3 regions of the Pseudarthrobacter sp. NCCP-2145 genome follow, and region 3 is predicted to be linked to each of the others. Evidence: riboswitches for the same ligand, from Rfam matches in the RefSeq annotation. Region 3 holds a riboswitch; each other region holds the start of a gene.
The links. A riboswitch is a leader RNA that binds a small molecule or an ion and turns the genes downstream of it on or off. The one in region 3 is predicted to bind cyclic di-AMP.

Region 1: it holds a riboswitch for cyclic di-AMP, as region 3 does, so the genes downstream of both, NFU08_RS20460 (M23 family metallopeptidase) here and NFU08_RS06095 (NlpC/P60 family protein) in region 3, are expected to answer to the same signal.
Region 2: it holds a riboswitch for cyclic di-AMP, as region 3 does, so the genes downstream of both, NFU08_RS20370 (LysM peptidoglycan-binding domain-containing protein) here and NFU08_RS06095 (NlpC/P60 family protein) in region 3, are expected to answer to the same signal.

Annotation. Positions count from the first base shown of each region.
Region 1 is NZ_BRCG01000037.1:1,120-6,945, reverse strand. Features, by position in the region: gene NFU08_RS20475 (DUF3027 domain-containing protein) at 1-565, shown strand, start outside; gene serC (phosphoserine transaminase) at 720-1,850, opposite strand; gene NFU08_RS20465 (metal-dependent transcriptional regulator) at 2,131-2,826, shown strand; cyclic di-AMP (ydaO/yuaA leader) riboswitch at 2,933-3,174, shown strand; gene NFU08_RS20460 (M23 family metallopeptidase) at 3,185-4,009, shown strand; cyclic di-AMP (ydaO/yuaA leader) riboswitch at 4,146-4,319, shown strand; gene NFU08_RS20455 (C40 family peptidase) at 4,390-5,085, shown strand; gene NFU08_RS20450 (NlpC/P60 family protein) at 5,245-5,826, shown strand, end outside.
Region 2 is NZ_BRCG01000036.1:128-5,953, reverse strand. Features, by position in the region: gene NFU08_RS20380 (APC family permease) at 1-964, shown strand, start outside; gene NFU08_RS20375 (YdiU family protein) at 961-2,436, shown strand; gene NFU08_RS20370 (LysM peptidoglycan-binding domain-containing protein) at 2,576-3,415, opposite strand; cyclic di-AMP (ydaO/yuaA leader) riboswitch at 3,419-3,620, opposite strand; gene NFU08_RS20365 (dienelactone hydrolase family protein) at 3,892-4,866, shown strand; partial or broken gene NFU08_RS20360 (lytic transglycosylase domain-containing protein) at 5,168-5,826, shown strand, end outside.
Region 3 is NZ_BRCG01000005.1:121,912-127,737, reverse strand. Features, by position in the region: gene NFU08_RS06100 (alkaline phosphatase) at 1-1,514, opposite strand, end outside; cyclic di-AMP (ydaO/yuaA leader) riboswitch at 2,069-2,266, shown strand; gene NFU08_RS06095 (NlpC/P60 family protein) at 2,270-3,046, shown strand; gene NFU08_RS06090 (DUF3488 and transglutaminase-like domain-containing protein) at 3,185-5,473, opposite strand.

The DNA.
Region 1 (5,826 bases), on a different contig from region 3:
GGCCAAGGCGGCGTCCAAGCGCCGCGCGGGTGTCCCGGTGTGGCGGACAGGGAAGCCTGATGCCTTCCTCGCTGCCGCGGTGGACACCGCGCGTGCCGCTGTGGAGGACATCACGCCTGCACCTACCATTGGCCGGCACCTGGGGGCTAAAAGCGAAGGCGACCGCCTGGTGACGCACCTGTTCGAATCCAGGCTGCCCGGATACCTGGGCTGGCAGTGGTACGCGGTGCTGACCCGCAACTCCCGCTCGAAGGTTGTGACCGTCAGCGAGCTCGGCCTGCTGCCGTCGGAAGATTCGATCCTTGCCCCGGAATGGGTGCCGTGGGCTGAACGAGTCCGGCCCGAGGATGAGCAGGACCAGGAGCCGGAGCCGGAGCAGGACCAGGTCCTGGCAGCGGAACCGGAAGCTGGCGGGCAGGTGGCTGTGCCCGCAGAAGGCGAAGCGGATGACGCCGCCCGGGATGCCGTATCAGGGCCTGCCGTTTCAGAGCCCGCCGTCGAGGCCCCTGAGGTTGCCCCTGGTCCGTCCTCGGAGCCCGCAGAAGACGACGCCGCCACGCCTTAGGGCACGCCGCACCCCACGGCACACTTCCCCACGACTTACACAAAGGCGCCGCCCGGAACTAACCCCGGGCGGCGCCGTCGTAATTAACGCTCTTTGCTTCTGGGTGCGCTGCTTTGGGCCACTGAGCCGCAGCGCGGACTGCTGCTGGAGCCCGCTACTTGCGCAGCTTGCCCACCACGAAGTCGATGCTGGCCAGCAGTGCGGAAACGTCGTCCGGTTCGATGGCCACGAAAGTGGCGATGCGCAGCTGGTTGCGGCCGAGCTTGCGGTAGGGCTCGGTGTCCACGACGCCGTTGGCCCGCAGCACCTTTGCCACCATGGCTGCGTCCACAGACTCGTCAAAATCGATGGTGGCAATGACGTTGGAGCGCTCATCCGGGTTGGTGACGAACGGGGTGGCGAACTCGGAAGATTCGGCCCAGCTGTAGATCCGGCCGGCGGAATCGGCAGTGCGTGCCGAGGCAAAGTCCAGGCCGCCGTTGGCGTTCAGCCACTGGACCTGCGCATCCAGGGTCACCAGGGTGGACAGCGACGGCGTGTTGTAGGTCTGGTTTAGCCGTGAGTTGTCGATTGCGGTCTGCAGGTCGAGGAAATCGGGGATCCAGCGGCCGGTGGCCTTGATGCGGGCCGCGCGGTCAAGCGCGGCGGGGGAGAACAGGCCAAGCCAGAGTCCACCGTCGGAGGCAAAGTTTTTCTGCGGGGCGAAGTAGTAGACGTCGCTCTCCGCCACGTCCACGTCCAGGCCGCCGGCTGCTGACGTCGCGTCAACCAGCACCAGTGCGCCCTCGTCCGCACCTGCCACGCGCTTCACGGGGGCGGAGACGCCCGTGGAGGTCTCGTTCTGGGGCCAGGCGTAGGTATCAACGCCCGCTTCGGCCTGGGCGGCCGGGCGGGTACCTGGTTCGGACTTGATGATGGAGGAGGCGTCCAGGAAGGGCGCCTTGTTGGTGGCGGCCGCGAATTTGGACCCGAACTCACCGAAGGAGAGGTGCTGGGCCTTCTTCTCCACCAGGCCGAAGCTGGCGATGTCCCAGAACGCAGTGGAACCGCCGACGCCAAGAACCACCTCATAGCCCTCGGGTGCCCGGAAGAACTGGCTGAGGCCCTCGCGCACCGACCCCACCAGGTTCTTCACCGGAGCCTGCCGGTGCGAGGTTCCCAGGATGGTTTTCGACGCAGCGGACAGCGCATCGATCTGCTCCTGCCGGACCTTTGACGGGCCGGCGCCGAACCGTCCGTCCTTGGGCAGGAGGTCGGCGGGAATAGTGATGCTGTTTTCGCTCACAGGTGCTCCAATTTCGGCGTGGACGCGGCTAGGGTCCGGACGGGTGGTTGCTTGGCGGACAGTCGGCTGTGACTGCAACTCCGGCCCTCCTCATTCTGCCTGAACCGGCGTTGGTGCGGGAACCGGCACCGTCATAGTCCAGACATTGAGACGGCCTGTTGTGACGGCCGCCAACTATTCGGACAAAGTCAAAATAGGCTAAGCTTTCCAACGGACTACGTCGCGCGGAAGGCGATACGGTGGGACAACGCAAGGTACTGCGCTCGAGGAGCTGAGCTGGATGACGGATCTGATCGACACTACGGAGATGTACCTTCGGACCATCTTGGAGCTTGAGGAAGAGAACATCGTGGCCCTCCGCGCCCGGATCGCCGAGCGCCTGCGGCACTCAGGCCCCACGGTTTCCCAGACCATAGGCAGGATGGAGCGGGACGGCTTGGTGGTTGTCTCGGGCGACCGGCACCTCGAACTCACCGAAGTGGGCCGGAAGCGCGCTACCGAGGTGATGCGGAAGCACCGGCTGGCGGAGCGGCTTCTGGCAGACGTGATCGGCCTGGACTGGGCCTACGTCCATGACGAGGCCTGCCGCTGGGAGCATGTCATGAGCGAACGCGTGGAGCGGCGCATCTACGAGCTGCTTGACCACCCCACGGAGTCCCCGTACGGCAATCCCATCCCCGGCCTGGCGGCCCTCGGCGGCCAGGCATCGCAAGGATTCGCGGACGGGGCCGTCAGCCTGCTGGAGGCAATGAAGTCCTATGGCCCGGCGTCGGAGGTAACCGTAAGCCGCCTGGCTGAGCCGATCCAGGTGGAGCCGGAACTGCTGGTCCAGCTCGACGAGGGCGGCATCCGTCCCGGGGCTGCGGTCTCGCTGGAGCGGGTGGGAGACTACATTTCGGTCCGCGTGCCCGGCATAGAGGGCGCCCTGGAGTTGCCGCCCGAAGTCGCAGCCCACGTCTTCGTTGCCGTCCGGTAAACCCGCGTACTACCCCGGCCGGGACGGATTAGCCAAAGATAACGGAATTGTTACTTTGGGACTTCTGGCCCTATAGTTAAACCCAAGCGTAGATACTAAAGCGTTACCTGATCCGGAGCCGAGCTCTGCCAGCGGATCAGGTGCACGAGTCATTACTGGCAGAGGCGGGGGAACCACAACCGGCAGACGGGGGACTGCCTTGGGGTGAAGTCCGTCAGCAGCAAGCCTCTTCCAGCGTTGGATCCTTCCAGGGATACCTCTGTGCCGAGCTTGCCCAGGCGGACCGGGTCTGTGAACTCTCTGACCCGAATCCGACAGCTAACTTCGCAGGCTTTCCAGAGAGGAACCCTTCTTGTCCATGCAGACCCCCAAGGGGCGCCGCCGCGCGGCCGCCCCCGTTCCAACGCCGCGCGTTGTCGAGGTCATCACCACGGAACGCCCCCGCGATCCGCACCGTGATGCACGCCGCCGTCGAGGTCCCTTCCGGCAGATCACAGAATTTGCCTCCGCCAGCGGTATTGGCCAGAAAGCCGGAATCGCGCTGGCTGCCACCGGCCTGGTGCTGACCGTGACCGTTCCGGCAACCAGCCCCGTCATGGCCACCGACAATGCAGGCAGCGTCACCCCCGTGGCAGCCTCGGCTGTTACCCCGCAGCCACAGGTATCCGCCGAGGCCGGCGCGCAGATCGACTTCAGCCGCTCTGCCGTGGTGACCCAGGCGGATCCCGACGGCAAGCTGAAGCAGCTGCTCAGCGCGCAGTCCGCCGGTTCCGTGTCCCGCGCAGCCTCGGCCGGAAGCCTCGGAGCCCCGTTGGCCGCGCTGTCCACTGCCTCCCCGTTCGGCTACCGGGTCAGCCCGATCACCGGCGGCTCCGGTGACTTCCATCGCGGCCAGGACTACGTGGCCCAGTGCGGCACCTCGGTCCTGGCAGCCGCAGCCGGCACCGTGACGTTCGTCGGGTGGCACCAGTACGGCGGTGGAAACCGCGTTGTCGTGGACCACGGCAACGGCCTGGAGACCACATACAACCACCTCTCGTCCTTCAGTGTCACCGAGGGCCAGACGGTCTCCCGGGGCGATGTCCTGGCGCTCAGCGGCACCACGGGTGCTTCAACAGGCTGCCACCTCCACTTCGAGGTCCAGGTCAACGGCGAAGTCGTCGATCCCACGGGCTGGCTGTAGTCAAATGAGGGACGGCTATCGAATCATCATGACCCGCCGTGACCTGAATGTGACATTCAACGAAAACTGCTGTACCGTCTAACTCGCGTCAACTTTTCCGAAGTTGACGCTCTTGTGCGGATTGCCTAGCTCTGCCACCGCTCAAGGTCCGTTCGCATTTCATCGTCTGGCAGGGGCGGGGGAACCAATTTTGGTCTTTGCTTCAGCGAAGGCCTTGGGGTTAAGTCGCAAAGCTTCCTTGGAAGCGGAGTGGCCGGGTGACTCCCATCCGAATCCGACAGCTCACCTCGCAGGCATTGGGAGAGGCTACCTTCGTGTCTTCACGCCATCATTCTGCGCGCCACCGTGCGCAAACGGTTCGTACCAACCCCTTGGACACCGTGTCCAAGGCTGTTAGTGCCAATGCCGGGACAGTAGGTCGCCAGGCTGCCGTTATCGCAGCCGCTTCCGGTCTCATCCTCAGCATGGGCCTGCCTGCCAGCGCCGCGGACACTACCGCTGGCGTTTCCGCTTCCACCGAGTCCGGGTCTGCCCAGTCCGCCCTCGCGGTGACTGCAGCACCCACCGCCACCGTCTCCTTCGAGCGTCCCGTGGTGAAGACCACCGCCGCTCCGAAGCCGGCACCTGTGCGGGTACAGTCGACCGATTCCGAGAGCCGGACTGCTGCCGGAACTCGGACGGCCTCCACCGCATCAGCTCCCGAAGCTGAAGCTGAGAAGCTTGCCGAAACGGTTTCCTCGGCCTCCACCTCCGGCATTGCCGCACTTGCGTACACTGGCATCGGCCGTCCCTACGTCTGGGGTGGCACCACCCCCAACGGCTGGGACTGCTCCGGCTTCACGCAGTGGGTGTACGCCCAGGCCGGCATCAGCATCCCGCGCGTCAACGCCTGGACGGCAATGACGCCCACCTCCACCCCGCAGCCGGGTGACCTGGTCATGCAGAACGGTGGCGCGCACGTAGGCATCTACGTCGGCAACGGCATGATGATCAGCGCTCTCAACCCGTCCCAGGGCACGCTGCTTCACTCGGTGGCCGCCACCGGAAGCTCCGCCTTCTTCACCATTAACAAATAGTTCTTGGGCCTTCGGGCCCAAGAACTATTTCTTTGCTCCATCACGCGTTCCGCAAACACCACATCCCCGTTCGGGGCGTGCCGGCGTACCCCCAAGATGCCGGCACGCCCAAACCCCTTGGTGCCCACAACGGCCTGAGGAAAACGAAAGAGAGAACTGATGACTACTCGTGCCACCGCACGGCATCGCGCCGAAGTCACCAAGACCAACTCAATCGCAGTAATCGCCAAGGCTGTCGGCGGCAACGCCGGTGGCATGGGCCGCCAGGCAGCGGTTATTGCTGCCGCTTCCGGCCTGGTGCTGACCAGCGGCATCGCCGCAAACGCGGCAGACTCCAGCGTCCAGCGCGACTCCGCTCCGGCGTCCACCCTGGAAGTTGAGTCCTCCGTCGAGGCGCCGATCTCCGCCGCTTCCACCATCGCCATCACCTTCGAAAAGCCGGCCGTCACCACCACGCCTGCGCCTGTTGTCGAAGAAGAGCCCGCTCCTGTTGAGGTCGAGGAAGCCGAGCCGGCGGCCCCCGCCGTCGTCCAGCCTGCTGCAGCCCCCAAGGTGACCGCCAAGGTGACCACCGCCTCTGCACCCGCTGCAGCTCCTGCCGCTTCCGCCAGCGGCAAGGGCGCAGCCATCCTCTCCGCTGCATACGCCCAGCTGGGCGTCACCCAGGACTGCACCATGCTGGTGACCAACTCCCTGGCCGCAGTGGGCATCAACTTCCACGACTGGCCTGCAGGGTACCTC
Region 2 (5,826 bases), on a different contig from region 3:
CAACCTGCGTGGGGTGGGGGAGAGCGTCAAGTTCAATGTGGTGCTCACGGTGGTGGAGATGGCCGCATTGTGCATTGTGATCGGCGTCGGGTTCTTTGTCATGGCCCAGGGGACCGGAAACCCGGGCGAGATCTTTGTCTTCAACGACTCCCAGGACAAGGGGCTCTTCCTGGCCGTCACCGCAGCCACCTCCATCGCGTTTTTTGCCATGGTGGGCTTCGAGGACTCGGTCAACATGGTGGAAGAGACCCGGAATCCCGAGAAGATCTTTCCCCGCACCATGCTCACCGGCCTGGGCATCGCAGTACTGCTGTACATGCTGGTGGCGGTGTCCGTGGTGAGCGTCCTCTCGCCCACCGAACTCGAGGGCATCCGGGAAGCTGAGGGCGCTGCCCTGCTTGAAGTGGTCCACAAGGGCTCACCGGACTTCCCCATCGACAGGGTCTTCCCCTTCCTGGCAGTCTTCGCGGTCGCCAACACGGCCCTCATCAACATGCTGATGGCCAGCCGGCTGATTTACGGCATGGCCCGCCAGCACGTCCTGCCCGGTGCCTTGGGGAAAGTCCTTCCGGTCCGGCGCACCCCGTGGGCCGGAATTGCCTTCTCCACTGTCCTGGCACTGGGCCTCATCCTGTACGTCACCAGTGATCCCGAAAGCAACATTGTGGCCAACCTGTCCGGCACCACAGCCTTCCTGCTGCTGTGCGTGTTCACTGCGGTCAACGTGGCCTGCCTGGTGCTGCGCCGCAAGCGGGATCCCCACCGCAAGGTCTTCTTCACTTCACCCGGCCCGCTCCCGCTGGTGGCCGCCATGCTCTGCGCTTTCCTGGCCGGGCCGTGGGTGGGCAGGAACATCATCCAGTACCAGATCGCCGGCGGACTGATGGCCATTGGGGTCATCCTGTGGCTTATCACCTGGCTGATCAACCGCAGGACAAACGACGGCGATAGGGTTGATTCATGACTGCAGCAGCAGAATCAACTGTCACCTTCGAGGGACTATTCGCCAGTTCACTCCCGGAACTCGCTGTTCCCTGGCAGGCTGAGGAAGCGCCCGAACCCGGGCTCCTGGTCCTCAACGATGCCCTCGCCGGCGAGCTGGGACTTGCCCCCGAATACCTCAAGACCCCCGAAGGCGTGCGGCTGCTCCTGGGGAACCACGTCCCGGCCGGCGCCACCCCGGTTGCCCAGGCATACGCCGGGCACCAGTTCGGCGGCTACTCGCCGCTGCTCGGCGACGGCCGGGCGCTCCTGCTCGGCGAACTGGTGGACGTTGCCGGGCGCCGCCGGGACATACATCTCAAAGGCTCCGGCCGTACGCCCTTCGCCCGGGCAGGCGACGGCCGCGCCGTCGTCGGCCCCATGCTGCGGGAATACCTCGTCAGCGAGGCAATGCACGCCTTGAACATTCCCACCACCCGGGCCCTGGCCGTTGTGGCCACAGGACGCCCGGTGCGCCGGGACACGATGCTGCCCGGCGCCGTCCTGGCCCGGGTGGCCAGCAGCCATCTCCGGGTGGGCAGCTTCCAATATGCCCGGGCCACGGACAACATGGAGCTCCTGCGCCGGCTGGCGGACCATGCCATCAGCCGGCACTACCCGGCCGCAGCCCGGGCGGAACATCCCTACCTGGAACTGTTCGCCTCCGTGGTGGCCGCCCAGGCCGGGCTGGTGGCCCGGTGGATGCTGGTGGGGTTCGTGCACGGCGTCATGAACACGGACAACATGACCATTTCCGGCGAAACCATCGACTACGGCCCCTGCGCCTTCATGGACGCTTTCAACCCCGGTGCCGTGTACAGCTCCATCGACGTCGGCGGCCGCTACGCCTACGCCAACCAGCCGGTGGTGGCTGAGTGGAACCTTGCGCGGCTGGCGGAGGCCATGCTGCCGCTCTTCCATGAGGACCAGGAACAGGCAGTCGCCCCCGCCGTGGAGGCGCTGGGGAAGTTCCGCAGCCACTACAGCGACGCCTGGTTCAACGGCATGAAGGCAAAGCTTGGTATCAAAGGCGGACCGGCCGGAAGCAAGGAGGGAGACGAGGCATCGGAACTGGTGGACGGGGTAATCGCCCTGCTGAAGGACGGCCCTGTCGATTACACACAGTTCTTCCGGAGCCTGGGCCAGGCTGCCCGGGGCGATGACAGGCCGGCGCGCGGCATGGTCCTGGATCTCGCCGCGTTTGATGCCTGGGCTGGGCGCTGGGCAGCCCTGAAGCCCGACGCCGGGCTGATGGACAGCGTCAATCCGGTGTACATTCCCCGGAACCACCTGGTGGAGGAAGCGCTGGCGGCTGCAACGGAGGGGGACATGGCCCCGTTCAACCGTTTCCTGAATGTGGTGAGGTCCCCGTTCCAGGAACGCCGGGGGCTGGAACGCTACACCGAGGGCCCGCCGGAAGGCTTCGGCGCCTACCGGACCTTCTGCGGCACCTGACCCGGGAAGGCGCCGGCCTCCGGACGGATCCGGAATAAAAAGCGTGGACGCACACAAGGGCGGCAGCCGGGAGAACCCGGCTGCCGCCCTTGTGTGCAGTGGCCTGGCCCTTACGGGCCGGCTGCTGTTGCCGTGGTGACTATGCCACCCGGACGAAGGAAGCGCCGCTGAGCCAGCTGATGGAGTGCACAGCAGTCTGGTTGCCGTTTACGCCGCCGCTGACAACCTGGCCGTCGCCGGCGTACACGCCTACGTGGCCGGCGGTGATCACCAGGTCACCGGGGGCGGGGGTGCCCACGGTGGTGCCGTACTGGTAGAACTGGCCGGGGGCCAGGTCACCAACGGACTTGCCGACGGTGCGCAGGGCCTTCTCCACCATGGCGGTGCAGTCCTGGATCTGGCCAACCTGGCCGTAGGCGTTGGCCAGGATGGCTGCACCGGCGCCGCTGCCCGTGGCTGCAACCGGTGCTGACGCGTAGGACATGTTCATTCCGGTGTTCGCCGGGGCGGCGGCAGCGGTCTGGACAGGAGCCGGTGCCGGTGCTGCAGCCGGTGCTACGTAGGCTGCGACCGGAGCAGAGCCCGCCGCGGGAATCTGGATCTGGTCACCGGGGTAGATGATCGTGGAGACTGAAAGCCCGTTGGCTGACAGGACGTCATTCAGGCTGACACCGTGCATCGACGCGATGGCACCAAGGGTGTCGCCCGATACAACCGTGTGGACGTTGCCGGCCGCTGCGGCGGGGGCTGCAACTGCCGCAGCGGGGGCGGCGGACGCCTGGACGCTAGCGGTCTCGGTGGTGTCCGGACCGTTCACACCGGCGTGGGCCGGGGCGCCGACGCCGAAGGCAATGCCGGAGGCTGCTGCTACGGCGAGAGCCGGACGGCCCAGGGACTTGGCCGAAACAGCCAGTCCCTCGATCACGATGGAGCGGGCCGGGGTTGCGCGGTGACGGGCAGTGGTGGAATTTTTTGACACAGTTGATCGCCTCTCCCATGCCTGCGGGGTGAGCTGTCGGGTTCGGGTTGGAGATACCCGGCCGGTAACAACTCCGAATGGAACGGAGGCGCTATCGACTTAACCCCAAGGCCTTCTGAAGGCCGCGGAAACTTGGTTCCCCCGTCCCTGCCAGCTGGAAAGCGTTGGTTCCCGGGTCAGTGGCAGGGCTCGGCATTCTGACGGGGAATGTCCCGTCTGGGAGGGACACCAGATGACCATAACCCGACTTAGCACCCATTGTCACATTTGGATAACATGCGAGGCGGTTCTCTCGGTTGCGCCATCGACTGGATTTCGCGTGCCATGGGGCTGTGGGTACGGATACAAGGCGCGCCGATTTTGCAGAGAGTGTTTTTTATCACAAAGCGATAAAGGTGGGAGCAGAGACCGCCGGGAAACCTTGTCCGGAGCTGGCTGGGGGAGGAGTATGTTCGGCACCCCCGAGGAGGCAGACCGTGACGCAGCTTGGCAAGTTTGAGAGATACCTGATCGAGGAATTCTTCGATGACTACCGGTCCGGCGCGCTGAGCCAGCGGACCTTTACCCGGCGTGTCGCCTTCATCACCGGCAGCATGGCGGCAGCGTCGGCGGCAATGCTGCTGGTGGGCTGTACCCCCACTGAGGTGCCACGGAGCACAGACCCCATGCCCACCCCGGAACCTTCCCCGACGTCCGCTGCGGGGACCGCGGGGTCGGGTGCGGTGCCCGGGGCCAAAAGCCCGCTCTCCGTCCCGGAGGGGGCGCCAGGATTGACGACGGCGTCCGTTCAGTTTCCGTCCGGCGGCGCCTCCGTTAGTGCCTACCTGGCCAGGCCCGGGCAGGAAGGGCGTGCTCCTGCCGTGCTGATCTGCCATGAGAACCGCGGGCTGACGCCCCATATCGAAGACGTGGCCCGCCGGTTCGCGAAGGAGGGGTACGCGGCCCTCGCGCTCGACCTGCTCAGCCGCGAAGGCGGGACGGCCGGCATGGACCGGGACGCTGTACCCGGCGCCCTCACCCAGGCCGGCGCCCAGCGGCACGTGGCCGACTTCGCCGCAGCACTGGAGTACCTCCGGGCCCAGGACTTCGTGGACGGCGGCCGCGTCGCCATGACCGGCTACTGCTTCGGCGGCGGCATCACCTGGCAGGCGGCCACCGAGCTGGACGGCCTGAAGGCAACAGCGGCGTTTTACGGACCTGCCCCTGACCTGGCCAAAGTGCCGGACATCAAGGCGGCCGTATTCGGGGTCTACGCTGAACTCGATCAACGCATCACCGGGCCCATGCCTGCGCTTAAGGATGCGCTGGCAGCCTCCGGCGTTGTCCACCAGCTCACGGTCTACCCCGGCGTGGACCACGCCTTCCATAACGACACAGGCGACCGCTACAACGGGGCCCAGGCGACGGCCGCATGGAACGACACCCTTGCCTGGTTCGGCCGGCATCTGTAAAGGGCCGGCCCTTCTGCCCTTGCCGCCACCGTAGCTGCCTCCGGTCCATAACGATGTAGAAACGTCCGCCTTCAACCTGAGGGTGAAGGCGGTAGGCTTCCCGACTATGTGCCGGTTCGTTACCAAACCCAGGGCGCGGCTCGCCGCGGCGCTTGTTTCGTGTGCGCTGGTGGGAACCCTATGGCTTACCCCAGCGGGTGCTGCGGAGGTCCCGCCCGGTGATTACCCCTCCTGGGAGGAGGTACAGGACGCGAAAGAGAGCGAAGCCGGGAAAGCCGCGGAAATTGCAAGGATTGGTGGTTTGCTGTCCGCCCTCCAGGACCAGTCCGAGACCACCGGCTCCGTGGCGGTGCAGGCAGCGGCGGAGTATGCGGTGACGGATGCGGCCTTGCAGGCTGCGTCTGCAAGGGTGGAAGCCCTGGCCGCGCAGGCCGCGCAGGCCGACTCCGAGCTGGTCCGGCACAGGAAAGAGCTCGGTGCGCTGGCGGCCCAGTCATACAAGACCGGTGGTACCAACATGGGGTTCTTTGTTGCCCTCGACGCCGTCCAGGGCAACACCGTGCATGGGCTCAACGTGGTGCAGATCGTGGGGGACAAGACCGCCGCGCTCGTGCACAAGGCGCAGGCCGCAGGAAAGATCGCTGCTGCGCTGGCGGCCCAGGAACAGGCTGCGAAGGATGAGCGCGGGCGGCTGTCCCTTGAAGCCGAAGCCAGGCTCACGGAGGCCCGGTCAGCCCAGGACGCCGTGGCCCGCCAGGCTGCGGAGGAGAAGCAGCGCAGCGAGCAGTTAACGGCGCAGCTGGCGTCGCTCAAGGGCACGACGGCGGAGGTGGAGAACGCCTACCGGCAGGGCCAGGCGGCGCTGGCTGCCTACGAGGCATCCCAGGCGGCCAAACGCGCCGCGGCGGAAGAGCAGTCCCGCCGTCAGGCCGACGCAGCTGCCCGGGCCGCGCCGCTGCC
Region 3 (5,826 bases):
AGGACGCCCAGGGCGTTACCTACGATGTCGAACAGGTCGGTGTTGTCCACGCTGCCGTGCAGTTGCTCGGAGCCTGGGCCGTAGGCGTACACGGGCACGTCGGCGCCGGCGTGGTTGCCCGAGGCGTAGGTCAGCCAGAGACTGGCTTCCTTGGAGCCGTCCTTGACGTGGGGCGGGTCGCTCGGGGTCCGGAAGGTGGCGGGGCCGAAGTTTTTCGGGTCCGTTGCGCCGGTTCCGTTGGTGATCCCGGTTGAGCGGTCCGTGTCCTTGGAGTTTCCGTCGGACCGGGTGGGGGTGGAGTTATTGGCGGGGTTGCCGGAGTCGACGTTGACGGGGGGTCCGGCTGCTTCGGCATTGGTGAAGGTGCCCTTTTCGATGATGTTGAAACCCCCGGTTTCGTGGTCTGCGGTGACGATGACCAGGGTGTTGCCGTCCTTCTTGGCGAAGTCCAGGGCTGCGGCGACGGCGTCGTCGAAAGCTTTGACTTCCTCCAGGGTCTGGGCCGCGTCGTTGTCGTGGGAGCGTTTGTCGATCAAGGCACCTTCAACCTGCAGGTAAAAACCCTTGCCGCTGGTTTTCCGGTCAAGAAGCTCGATGGCTTTCTTTGTCATCTCCGACAGGGATGGCTCCTTCGCCTCGGGATCTTCGGGGTTGTCCTGCTTGGCTTTTTCGACGGTCAGGTTTCCCGTGTTGAACAAGCCAAAGACCTTCTCCTGTGCGGCCGCGTTCAGGGCTGTCCGGGTGGCAGGGATTTGGTTGGAGACTGAACCCAGGATTGCGTAGCCCTGCTCCTTCAGCGCGGTTTCATTCGAGGCATCGAAGCGGCCCAGGCCGCCACCGAGAATGACGTCCGTGGTGCCGTTGCGGGCAATCTGGTCTGCGACGGGGGTCACCCGCACATCACTGGCAGGCAACGGTTTGCCGGTGATCTCGGTGTCCTGGCACGCGTCGGCGGAGTAGTCGGGTCCCTGGCAGCCACGGGACAGGACGTGGCTCACCTGCCCGGCCGGCGACGCGTCGGTAACTTCGGCGGTGGAGACATTGCCGGTGCGGTAGCCGGCCTGCTTGGCCAACTCCATGATCGTCGGCACCACGGCCCCCTTGGCGTCCACCCCGAGGGCAGCGTTATAGGTTTTAATCCCGGAGGCCCAGGCCGTGGTTGCGGCGGCGGAATCGGTAACCAGTTCCGGATTAAAGTCGGCCTGGCCCGGCTGGCCGGACTTTTTCTGCACAGCGTAGGTGCTGACGGAGCCGTGAACAGGGAGGGTTTCCATCACCAGCCTGCCCTCGGCCCCGTAGAAACGCTCCCTGCCCGCCGTGACTTGGGTTCGGCCCATGCCGTCACCAAGCAGGTAGATAACATTCTCGGCTGTGGCAGGTGCTGACTTCGTGGCGTTAAACACCGCGTACCAGATCATCCCGGTTGCCACGGCTGCTCCCAGGACGACCCAAATGATCCTGCGTATCTTCCGTTCAGAGTCGGCGGGCGTGACGGCGGCCGGAGCTTGTGTCATCGGCGGTGCTTTCCTGTTCAGCGGCGGGGGCGTATGTCGGCTTCAGGGGCGGCGGTGTTTGTAGGGCTGGCCCTAGACGGTACCGCAGCCGCAGCGCCACCCATGGGTTTCTCGAAGCAATGGAATTGGATCCATTCAGAAAGGATACGGCTCGTGTTCCAGGACATCGAGTAAGTGCAGGACAACTCAGCCTTAATCCGGTTGGGCCGGCCCTGCCTTACTAAGCGGTGAGGCCCACCAGCGGGGTCTGTTCCAGAGGCAGCCCTTAAACAAGAGCCTCCTCGCAAGTGCCCGACGGAAAATGCAATTCGTCTTCGTCTTCTGTTTTCTAAGAGCGTGTTTCAGACTCCCGAAATGACTACGTGGCCGACCGGACAGGAATACGGGCACAGGGCAGTACATGGAGGCGGCAGCGCAATTGTTCATCCCTGGTCCTTAGTGCCGTCCTTTATGCATCCAATAAGAGGATCTGCGGCTCTGCGTTATGCAAATGTGACAACGTCGTGGGTTTTCGAGTAGGGTCAGACGCGTGCCGGTCTCAGAATGCGGCACTCCTGAGCAGATTGCCTAACTCTGCCGCTGCCTCGGGATCCGTTCGCATCATTCGTCCGGCAGAGACGGGGAAACCAATTGTGGCCTGCTTCGGGCAGGCCTTGGGGTGAAGCCGCGACTCCTGCCTTGTGCTGGAACTGCGGCCGGGTGTCTCCCATCCGAATCCGACAGCTAACCCCGCAGGCAGTGGGAGAGGCCCTTTCATGTCCATTCGCCGTGCTCACGGCCGCCACCGCGCGGTCCCCGTCCACACCAGCGCCCTTGCAGTCCTGACCAAGTCCGTCACCGACAACGCCGGCGGTGTGGGCCGCCAGGCGGCCGTCATCGCAGCAGCTTCCGGACTCGTTCTTACCAGTGGCGTTGCAGCCCAGGCAGCAGATGCCCCGACCCAGCGCGAGGCAGAGCCGGCCTCGACCCTGGAGGTTGCCAGCCAGGTCCAGGCGCCGCTCAGCGCAGACTCGACAGTCCAGATTTCCTACGAGCGCCCCGCCGTAAAGACGACGCCCGCTCCTGTCATCGAAGCGCCAACGCCTGTCGCCGTTCAGGCACCCAAGGCGGCCGTGCCCGCCGCGACTGCCGTCGCGAACGCCGCAGCGCCGGCCAAGGCCCAAGTCACCGTCACCCCCGCCCCTGCTGCCGCGCCGGCAGCCGCCCCGGCAGGCGGAGTCAACGCCACCATGGTCTCCTCGGCCTACGCCCAGATCGGCATGATCCAGGACTGCACACGACTGGTCGAGAACGCTCTTAACGCTGCCGGCATCCCTGTCGGAGACCTCGGTCCGATGCAGTTCATGAACTACGGCACTGTAGTCTCCGATCCGCAGCCCGGTGACATGGTCATGCAGCCCGGCCACGTAGGAATCTACGTCGGCAACGGCCAGGTTCTCAGCTCCGGCCTGAACGGCAAGAACGAAACCGCCGTTCACCCGCTGACGTGGATGACGTCAAAGGGTGCTGTCACCTTCGTACGCGCAGGCTAATAAATTTCTGAAGGCCGGCGATTCGGTGCCTTGGGGGCGGCGAATCACCGGCCTTCAGTATCTCTTGAGCAGCATGGGCCTCTGAACGCCGGTTTTTAAACTACCGGCCTGTTCGCAAGGACCAGACCGGCCGCTCGGTCACAGTTTGGGTACGGCCTGCCGCGACTGCTTCTTGTCGGCGTGCAACTGGCCCTCATGGAGCGATCTCGGCAGGAGCCTGGCTTCCAGACGTGCGGGAAGAGTATTGGAATCTCGTAATGCCCTTTTAACTTCCTGAACGTCGGCCCATGTTGGAGCCCCGGGGCCGGGTTTCGCGTTTGCAGCAGCGGAGTAGACCTGGAGTTCGTAAGCGTGACGGAGCCTGGTCAGTGATTCGATGGCCGGGCCGTTGAACCGGGCTTGATACATCAGCCGGCTGGTGAAATTCCGCGGTGTTTCCGCGGGGCTCGGACGGTAACCATGATCAACGGCGCTTTCGGTCGTCTCGGCCCAGGCGATGCTGGCTGCTTGTCCCGGACTTGACCTGAGAAATCGGCGCTTTCGTCCACCGGATCTGACGATGCGGACCAGAAATGGTGCGGAGGCCAGAAGTAGCAGGGCCAAAACCGCGCCCGTGAAAACGCTGCGATCCATACCGGAAGGGGCGGACGTGCCCGGCGTGCCGACGCCTGGAGGTCCTGGGGCAGGAGTCGGGGATATCCCGATGTCCGGCACGGGCAAGCCTTCGGATCTGAAGTCGTCCTCTACCGCGAGCCCTTGAGGAGTTGCCGGTTGCTGCGCATAGCCGGGGACGACTCCGCGGGAAGGAGTCGGTTCGAATCTAACCCAGCCGGCACCGCGGAAGTACAGCTCTGGCCAGGCATGGGCGTCCTTGGAATCAACGGCGAATTCGGGCAGCTCTTCCCCGCCGACCATAACGGTGTTCCCGGTTGGGTCCCCTGGGGCGTAACCGACGGCGACGCGGCTCGGGATCCCGGCCAGCCGTGCCATGACAGCCATGGTTCCGGCGAAGTGGACGCAGTAGCCGGCTTTTACTTCAAGGAACCGTCCAATGACTTCAAGGCCGGTGCCATCGTAGTTTCCTTCGACGGGTGCCTGCAGGGAGTAGGTGAAGTCGCCACCCCGCAGGTAATTTTGGATGGCCATTGCTTTGTTGTAGGGCTTGATCAGGTCCTCGGTGAGGTATTGTGCGGTTTCCCTGACGATGGGTGGAAGCTCCCCGGGCAGGGAGCTGAACCCGGCATCGACCTCATCTTCCCTGACAGGGCCCATGCCGGCCAGTGACTCACTCGTTAACTCCGGTGTTGAACTGATCACCTGATAGCTTTGCCAGGCTGCTGTCTCCCCCTTGGCCGACAGCACAGTCAGGTTTCGCGGGTCCCATGTCCACCTGCCATCAAGTCCAGAGATGCTCACCGGGGCATAGGGTGCCAGCAACCAGGGACTCGTAAAACTTCGGGTATCGATCCGGGTGGTGATCACACTCCCGCTACGGACCGGAAGGCCGGCTCTCTTTCCCATCTCCCTGATGCCGGACCGGCGCGAATCCAGGCGTGGGTCCGGCTGCCATCGTTTGCCCGAAAAGTCCTCCAGTGTCGCAAGCCGCAGATACAGTGGTTCATCGGCAGTGGTGGCATACGTGATTCGACCAAAACCGTCAGGCTCCCTGAGCGAGTTTCCCAGCGTTATGCTTGGGTCGAGCCCGGACGCGGCGCCCCACCACTGCAACCGGGCTCCCTGGGGAAACGTTCCTGCGTTGAAGCCCGGGATGACGGTTGGCAGAAAAAGAGTCAGGCTAAGCGCGGCCGCCCCGAGAGACACAGCACGAGCGAGGTAGCCGGCAGTTGAGTGCGCTGCCCGGCTGTGTACATCAAAGCTTTCCCGCCACTGCCCCGAGCCAAGGAGGAAGATGTAGCCGGCGGCCGCTGCAGTAAACGCGGGAACACCCACGCTTTCGGGAATGATGACTGCGGGGATGGAAAGGACAGCCAGCAGGGGCAGGCCACTGGTCGCCGGCATCCTGCAGGTGATGGCCAGGGTATCAACGAGCACTGCCGTCAGACCGATGGTCGCGCAGGTAATCAAAAGGATTCCATCACCAGGGACCACCGGTGCCAACTCGGATGACACGGTAAGTTCGGCGTTTTCGAGCAGAAAAGCCAACCGGTCTCCAGCCTCGGGCCTCGGAATGATGCCCAGAGTGCTTTGCTCACGGAAAAATTGCCAGATCAACGCCCCCGCAAGGGCCACAAGACCCGCACCCATGATGAGGGCAGGGGGCCAACGGAGGCTCCGCGCCCCTGCCGTCGCCCCCAACACGGCCACGGCAGTAGACACTACGTTTGGAAGCCAGCTCCAGCCATCAAGGACTCCATGGATGCTGAGCGATACAAGGACCACTGCCGCCACAGCTGCTACCGACACCATCAAGTGCCGCTGACCGCCAGCGGTCTGTGCGCGCTGCTCCGGTGAGCGCCACTGCTCTCGTGGATCGGGCGCCAGGAGCGACCGGCGTCTTATCGTCGTGGCGGTTTCCATCGAGATGACGTTCTGGCCCGTTACAGAACTAAGGAAACAGATGGATCAGAACCGTCAACGAGATACTCCTCAGCGCACATCGTCTCTTGTGCCCGGAGAAGGTGCTTTTGCCCGTAACAGATCTCCTGCCCGCGGAGCCCCTGATTAGTTGGCGTCATGGATACCTTCCTCACACTGCCAAAGGAAGAGCCCGGGACCCGGGGCCGGACGCCTCGCAGGAATAACAGCTCAAACGCGTTACT